DNA from 2 places in the Ancylobacter sp. 3268 genome. Region 1 is predicted to be linked to the other one. Evidence: riboswitches for the same ligand, from Rfam matches in the RefSeq annotation. Region 1 holds a riboswitch; the other holds the start of a gene.
What was found. Region 1 has a riboswitch for cobalamin ahead of J2X65_RS04795 (CbtB-domain containing protein). Riboswitches for the same ligand answer to the same signal wherever they lie in the genome.
Positions count from the first base shown of each region.

Region 1 (3,395 bases):
CTCTCCGGGCGGCAGATAGTCGTAGCGCAGGGCGATGTTCAGTTCGTCGAGGATGACGAGGTCGACGGACGTGTCGGCCATCAGCTCGCGCGCCTTGTCCCACGCGCGGAGGCAGGCGGCGATGTCGCGGGCCTTGTCCTGCGTCTCCCAGGTGAAGCCCTCGCCCATGGAGTGCCACGCCACGCGGTCGCCGAACGCCGCCAGGGCGTCGCGCTCGGCCGAATGCCAGGCGCCCTTGATGAACTGGACAACGCCGACGCGGCTACCGTGTCCCAGCACGCGCAGTGCGAGGCCGAAGGCGGCGGTGGACTTGCCCTTGCCGGCGCCGGTGTGGACGATCAGCAGGCCCTTCTCCAGGGTCTTTTCCGCCACCTCGGCATCCTGCACCGCCTTGCGCTTCGCCATCTTCTCGCGGTGGCGCGCGGCCTCCTCGGGGGAAAGGTCGGTCATCATTTTACCTTTACCGGAATGCCGGCGACCACCAGGACGACCTCGTCGGCCAGCGCGGCAAGGCGCTGGTTGAGCCGGCCCTGGGCATCGCGGAAGCGGCGGGCGAGGGCGTTGTCCGGCACGATGCCGAGACCGACCTCGTTCGACACCGCCACCACCGGCCCGTCATGGGCGAGAAGCTCGGCCTCGAGGATCGCCGAATCGAGATCGGCATCGGCGGCGGCCAGCATGCGGTTGGACAGCCAGAGCGTCAGGCAGTCGATCAGCACCGGCGCGCCGGACGGCAGGGCGCCAAGCGCGCCGGCGAGATCGTGCGGCGCGTCCAAGGTGACCCAGCCTTCGCCGCGGCGGGCGCGGTGCTGGGCGATGCGCTCTTCCATCTCGGCGTCATAAGCCTGCGCCGTGGCGACATAGTACCACGGCGCAGGAGCGCGCTGCACCAGCGCCTCGGCGTGGCTGCTCTTGCCGGAGCGCGCGCCGCCGAGGACGAGGGTAAAGGGCATGTCGGTTCAGGCCGTCCGATTCACGCCGCCCGCGCCGAGGCGCGGACGCAGCCAGCCGGAAAGCCCGCCGAGCAGCACCCAGAACAGGAAGCTCACCGCCACCGAGGCGACGACGAAGCTGTGGTGCAGGCTTTCCGGGATCGGGCTGTCATGGCTCTCCGGCTGCGGCGCGCCAATGGCATGCGGCGCCAGGATGATGAGCACGCCGAGCGCCGCCAGCAGCGGCGAGCGGCCATAGACCAGCAAGGCGAGGCCGATGGCGGTGGCCGCCGCGGTGCCGATCCACCACAGTTGCCGGGCCATCAGGTCGGCGGCCGGCATGGCCGGCAGCTCCGGCGGCAGGCCGAGGCCGGGGGCGAGCGTGAACACCGCGAAGCCGGCGAGGCCCCACAGGATTCCCTCGCGCCAGGAGGCGAGGCCGCCCTTCAGCTCGGTGGCGGCGACCAGCAGCAGGCCGAAGCCGAAGGCGGTGAGGACGGTGGCGAGCACGGTGTAGGCGTTGCGCTCGAAGCCGTCGGCCGGCCCCCATTCCTCACCGTCGCCATGGGAGTGTGCCGGCGTCGCCGCCCCGTGGCTGTGCGCCTCCGTGGCGTGGGCATCGGCGGCGTGAGCATCGACGGTGGCGGCCGCCTCGCCGCCCTCGAAGGTCTCGGCCTTGAGGATCAGCGGCACGGTGGTGAACAGGTGCACGGCGGCGGAAGCCACGCCGGTGGCGATGCCCGCCACCAGGGCGACGAGCAGGATTGTCCTGAACAGAGACATGGAAGCCCCCGTCAGTGGCAGGGGAAGGCGACGGCGTGGCGTACGTCGTGCGCCGCATTGTGCGCAGCGGCGATGTGGGAGAAGCCGACGCCGCCGACCACGAACGCGCCGAGCAGCGCGGCGAAGGTGATGGCGAGCGCGCGGGACGCCGGGGTCTCGACGGCGGCGGAAGGGGCGGCGGCGGACTGCGACGGAAGGTTCAGGCGATTCATGGTCGTCTCCTTTTGCCCTCCACCCGAGGGCCAGGGGTGATGTCGACGGCCGGTCTCCTGGCTTGCGGGTCGTCGCCTGTCCCTCCGCCTTCCCGGCGCGAACGCCAGTGGCCAGTAGAGGTGGGCTCGCCGCTCACAGTTGCGGGGGCAGCCGCGGAATCGACCCTGCCCGAAGGCCCGGTCCCACCGCGTTCCCGTCTTGCGTCCCGTGCCCATCACGGGAACCGCCGACTGGCACCAACTATACCGGCAGTCGAGGTCTCCGCAATGCCTGCGCGTTGACATTCCCCCCTCGCGCTCCTTTAGTGGCCGCGACCGACGGTTTCCTCCCTCACCGGGAGGGACGAAGAGGGAATGCGGTGCGCCGGCCCGGCAACAGGACGGCAATTCCGCGGCTGCCCCCGCAACTGTAAGCGGCGAGCCCGAGCCAACGGCCACTGGAGCGATCCGGGAAGGCGGCAAGGGCCACGACCCGCGAGCCAGGAGACCTGCCGTCGGTTCGGTCGTGCGTGCCGGCGGGGTGCCCGGCAGGCGGGTGACGTCGCCGGATGCCCGATTCCGGCGGCTTGCGCGGGAAGATTCCCGCGGCCGGCGTGCCCCGAACCTTGCAACGCCGCCGGAGACGCCGCCATGACCGCTGAAACTGCTTCGCTCGCCCGGGTGCCCTGCACCATCGTCACCGGCTTCCTCGGCGCCGGGAAGACGACGCTGATCCGCCACGTGCTGGAGAACGCCAAAGGCAAGCGCCTCGCGGTGATCGTCAACGAGTTCGGCGATGTCGGCATCGATGGCGAGATCCTCAAGGGTTGCGGCATCGAGACCTGCCCGGAGGAGAACGTCGTCGAACTCGCCAATGGCTGCATCTGCTGCACGGTGGCCGATGATTTCGTGCCGGCGCTCGATGCGATTCTCTCGCGTTCGCCGCGGGTCGACCACATCCTGATCGAGACCTCCGGCCTCGCGTTGCCCAAGCCGCTGGTGCAGGCCTTCCACTGGCCGGCGATCCGCAGCCGGGTCACCGTGGACGGCGTGGTGGCGGTGGTGGACGGCGAGGCGCTGGCCTCCGGCCGCGTCGCCCACGACCATGACGCGCTCGCCGCGCAGCGGGCGGCGGATGCCTCGCTCGATCATGACGACCCGATCGAGGAAGTGTTCGACGACCAGATCGCCTGCGCCGACCTCGTGGTGCTGACCAAGGCCGACCTGATCGACGCCAACGGCGCCCTGCGGGCGCGGGCGGCGCTCGACGCCGAGCTGCCGAAGGGGGTGAAGGTGGTGAACGTGACCGGCGGCCGGCTCGACCCGGCGGTGTTGCTCGGCCTCGGGGTGGGGACCGAGGACGACATCGCCAACCGGCGCACCCATCACGACGACGAGGCCGAGCACGACCATGACGATTTCGACAGCTTCGTCGTCGAGGTGCCGGAGATCGCCGATCCGGCGGAATTTTCCGCGCGGGTGGCGCGGG
Region 1 covers NZ_JAVDUX010000003.1:68,831-72,225, forward strand. The annotation lists gene cobO (cob(I)yrinic acid a,c-diamide adenosyltransferase) at 1-450, opposite strand, end outside; gene cobU (bifunctional adenosylcobinamide kinase/adenosylcobinamide-phosphate guanylyltransferase) at 450-953, opposite strand; gene J2X65_RS04790 (CbtA family protein) at 960-1,715, opposite strand; gene J2X65_RS04795 (CbtB-domain containing protein) at 1,727-1,927, opposite strand; cobalamin riboswitch at 1,957-2,171, opposite strand; cobalamin riboswitch at 2,230-2,438, shown strand; gene cobW (cobalamin biosynthesis protein CobW) at 2,558-3,395, shown strand, end outside.

Region 2 (3,395 bases), on a different contig from region 1:
CTGGTGGCGCTGTGCGACATCGATGGCCCCCGCCTCGCCGATGCCGGCCGGCAATTCGGCGTGTCGAACCTCACCGACGACGTCGACACCCTCCTGTCGATGCCCGGCATCGATGCGGTGGGCATGGCCGTCGGTCCAGACCAGCATCTCGCCTTCGGCAAGAAGGCGCTGGAGCGCGGGCTCGGCGTATTCATGGAGAAGCCGCCATCCGGCTCCGCAGCGGGGGCGCGCGAACTGCTCGCGGCTTCCGAAAAGGCCAGAAAACCGCTGCTGGTCGGTTTCATGAAGCGCTATTCGATCGGCAACAAGATGGCCGCCAATATCGTGCGTTCGGGGCGCTTCGGCGATGTGCTCGGGCTCACAGGCTACTACATGACGGCTCCCGGCTATTTCGTCGGCAATGTCGATTACACCGGCTTTTTCCTGCATCATTGCGTGCACTACATGGACCTCGTCTCCTTCCTGGTCTCGCCGGTGAAGACGATCTCGGCCCGCAAGGTGGAGAAGACCCCCGGTCGAGTGCTGTTCCACGTCGGTTTCGAGTTCGAATGCGGCGCCATCGGCAACATCGCCATGGGTACGATACAGTCACGCGGCACACCGGTGGAACGGATCGAGCTGATGGGCGATCACCAGCGCATCGAGGTCGAGGACGTGATCGAGATCCGCTGGCATCGCAACCCGCCCTTCAAGGTGGCCGATCCCAATGCGACACTCGCCGATGACGTGGATTCGCTCACCTGGAAGCCCAACTTCACCGCGGCGGCGAATGAAGACCCGAAGGGCTATCACGCGCTGCTTGCCGATGTCGTGCCCGCGCTTGCCGGAGCCGAGACCGCGGCGCCGACCATTGCCGATGGCGTGGTGGCCATGGAGCGGCTGGAAGTGCTGCGCCGCGAACTCGCGCTTTGAGGATGGAGAAGCACGAGGCGGCCTGACGCGCCGCTTCGTGCCTCGACAGAACGTCCCGTCGACGAGACCAGCGCCGGCCAAGGGGTTCCACCAGCCCCCGGCGATCCCGTCAGGAGCCAACGGCGTTCTTGACGTTGCGGCGAAGCCGGCTATGGTCGCCACCGATCAAGGTTCTTCAGGTGTTCGCGCCTGAAGCTAAGAGGGAATTCGGTGAGGCATCCGTGCCAAATCCGAAGCTGCCCCCGCAACTGTAAGCGGCGAGCCCTCTGCCCATCGTCCACTGACGCCAAGCCTCGTGCTGCGTCGGGAAGGCCGGGCGGAGCCAGCGTCGACCCGCAAGCCAGGAGACCTGCCCTGATCGCCAACCATCTTTCGGGCGGGGTGCTCCGAAGGTTGCCGGTCGGCAGCGGGGTTCCGCTGAATGCGCCGGTTCCCTCGCGCTTCCCGTCTTCCTTTTTGGGAAGCGGTGACACATGTTCAAGAAATTCCTGGGTAACGCCCTCGGGCGGTGCGGCGGCAGCCTCGCTCTGGCGCTTGGTGCTGTGATCGGCGTCGGCATCGCCGACGCGGCGAAGGCCGATCCGACGCACTACCCGCTCACGCTGGAGAATTGCGGGGCGAAGGTCGTGATCGACCACGCGCCGCAGCGCGTCGTCAGCCTCGGCCAGGCGCAGACGGAAATCCTCTACGCTCTCGGCCTCGGCGACCGCCTCGTGGGAACCGCTGTCTGGTTCAGCCCGGTGGCCAAGCCGTATGAAGCGGCGAACGCCAAGGTGAAGCGCTTGGCCGACAACGATCCGAGCTTCGAGGCGGTCGTGGCGCAGGAACCCGACCTCGTCGTCGCCATGTATGAGTGGCACATCGGCCCGAACGGTATCGTCGGCAAGCGCGACCGCTTCGACGGGGTGAAGGTGCCGGTCTATGTCTCGCCGACCGATTGCGTCGGCAAGGACAATACAGGCGCCGGCGACGGCGTGCGCACGCAGATCTATTCGATCGAGCTGCTATATCGGAACATCCGCGAATATGGCGCGATCTTCGACGTGGCGGATCGGGCCGAGGCGCTGGTTGCCGGCCTGCAGCGGCGCGAGGCCGCCGCCGTGCGCTCCGTCGCCGGGCTGGAGGCGAAGAACGTGTCGATGGCCGTCTGGTTCTCCAGCAAGGACATCAAGGGCGACGCCTTCATGGCCGGCAAGAACGGCGTCCCGGCCTACATCCTGTCGAAGCTCGGGGCACGCAACGTGATCACCACCGAGGAGGAATGGCCCTTGGTCGGCTGGGAGAGCATCGCGGCCAGCGATCCCGACGTGCTTGTCATCGTGAAGATGGACCGCCGCCGCTTTCCGGCCGACGACATCGACGCCAAGCTGAACTTCCTGAACACCGATCCGGTCGCCAGCAAGCTGTCGGCGGTGCGTAACGGCAGGATCGTGGTGGTCGACGTCGGTGCAACCCGGCCGGGCGTCGATGCGATCGACGGCATCGAATCGATAGCGACGGCGGTCCACACATTCGGCCTCACCAATTGAGCCACGCCGTCATCGGACCGAACTGGGCGGCGCGGATCGGCGTCGCCGCCCTCGCGCTCGCCGCGCTCATCTTTGCCGTCGCTCTGGCGGTGAGCGTGGGAGAGATGGCGATCCCGCTGCCGGTCGCCTTTCGGGCGCTCGGCAACGGCCTGTTCGACCTCGGCCTGCCGGTCAGCGCCATCCAGCAGGGGGTGATCTTCGACTACCGCCTGAGCCGGGCCGTCATGGCGGCGCTGTGCGGCGGCGCCCTCGCGGTTTCGGGGGCAATCCTCCAGGCGCTGCTGCGCAACCCATTGGCCGAACCCTATATTCTCGGCGTGTCGGCCGGGGCCTCGACCGGGGCGGTCTGCGTGATGGTCCTCGGCTTCGGCAGCGCTACGCTCGGCCTGTCCGGTGGCGCCTTCCTCGGCGCAGTGGCGGCGCTGGCGGTCGTGGCTCTACTGGCGACCGGCGCGGGTGGCGCCAGCGACAGGGTGATCCTGGCGGGCGTCGCCGGCTCCCAGCTCTTCAACGCGGCCACCGCCACCATCGTCACCACGCTCGCCAGCGCCGAGCAGGCGCGCGGGGTGATGTTCTGGCTGCTCGGCAATTTCGGCGGCGTCCGCTGGCCGGACCTATGTGTGGCGACGCCCGTCGCGCTGATCGGCTTCGTCGTCTGCCTGGTGCACGCCAAGGCGCTCGATGCCTTCGCCTTCGGCGCCGACGCGGCGCAAGCGCTCGGCGTCGCCGTCACCCGCGTGCGGCTGGTGCTGCTGGCGACCACCGCGCTGCTCACGGCCACCATGGTCGCCATCGTCGGCACGATCGGCTTCGTCGGGCTTGTCATCCCCCATGCCGCGCGCTTCCTGGTCGGGCCGGGTCATGCGCGCCTGCTGCCGGCCTGCCTGGTTATCGGCGGCATCTTCATGATCCTGGCCGACATCCTGTCGCGCATTCTGGTGCCGCAGCAGATCC
Region 2 covers NZ_JAVDUX010000001.1:82,090-85,484, reverse strand. The annotation lists gene J2X65_RS00365 (Gfo/Idh/MocA family oxidoreductase) at 1-912, shown strand, start outside; cobalamin riboswitch at 1,064-1,284, shown strand; gene J2X65_RS00360 (ABC transporter substrate-binding protein) at 1,386-2,441, shown strand; gene J2X65_RS00355 (iron ABC transporter permease) at 2,438-3,395, shown strand, end outside.
Region 2: another riboswitch for cobalamin. It lies ahead of J2X65_RS00360 (ABC transporter substrate-binding protein); the one in region 1 lies ahead of J2X65_RS04795 (CbtB-domain containing protein).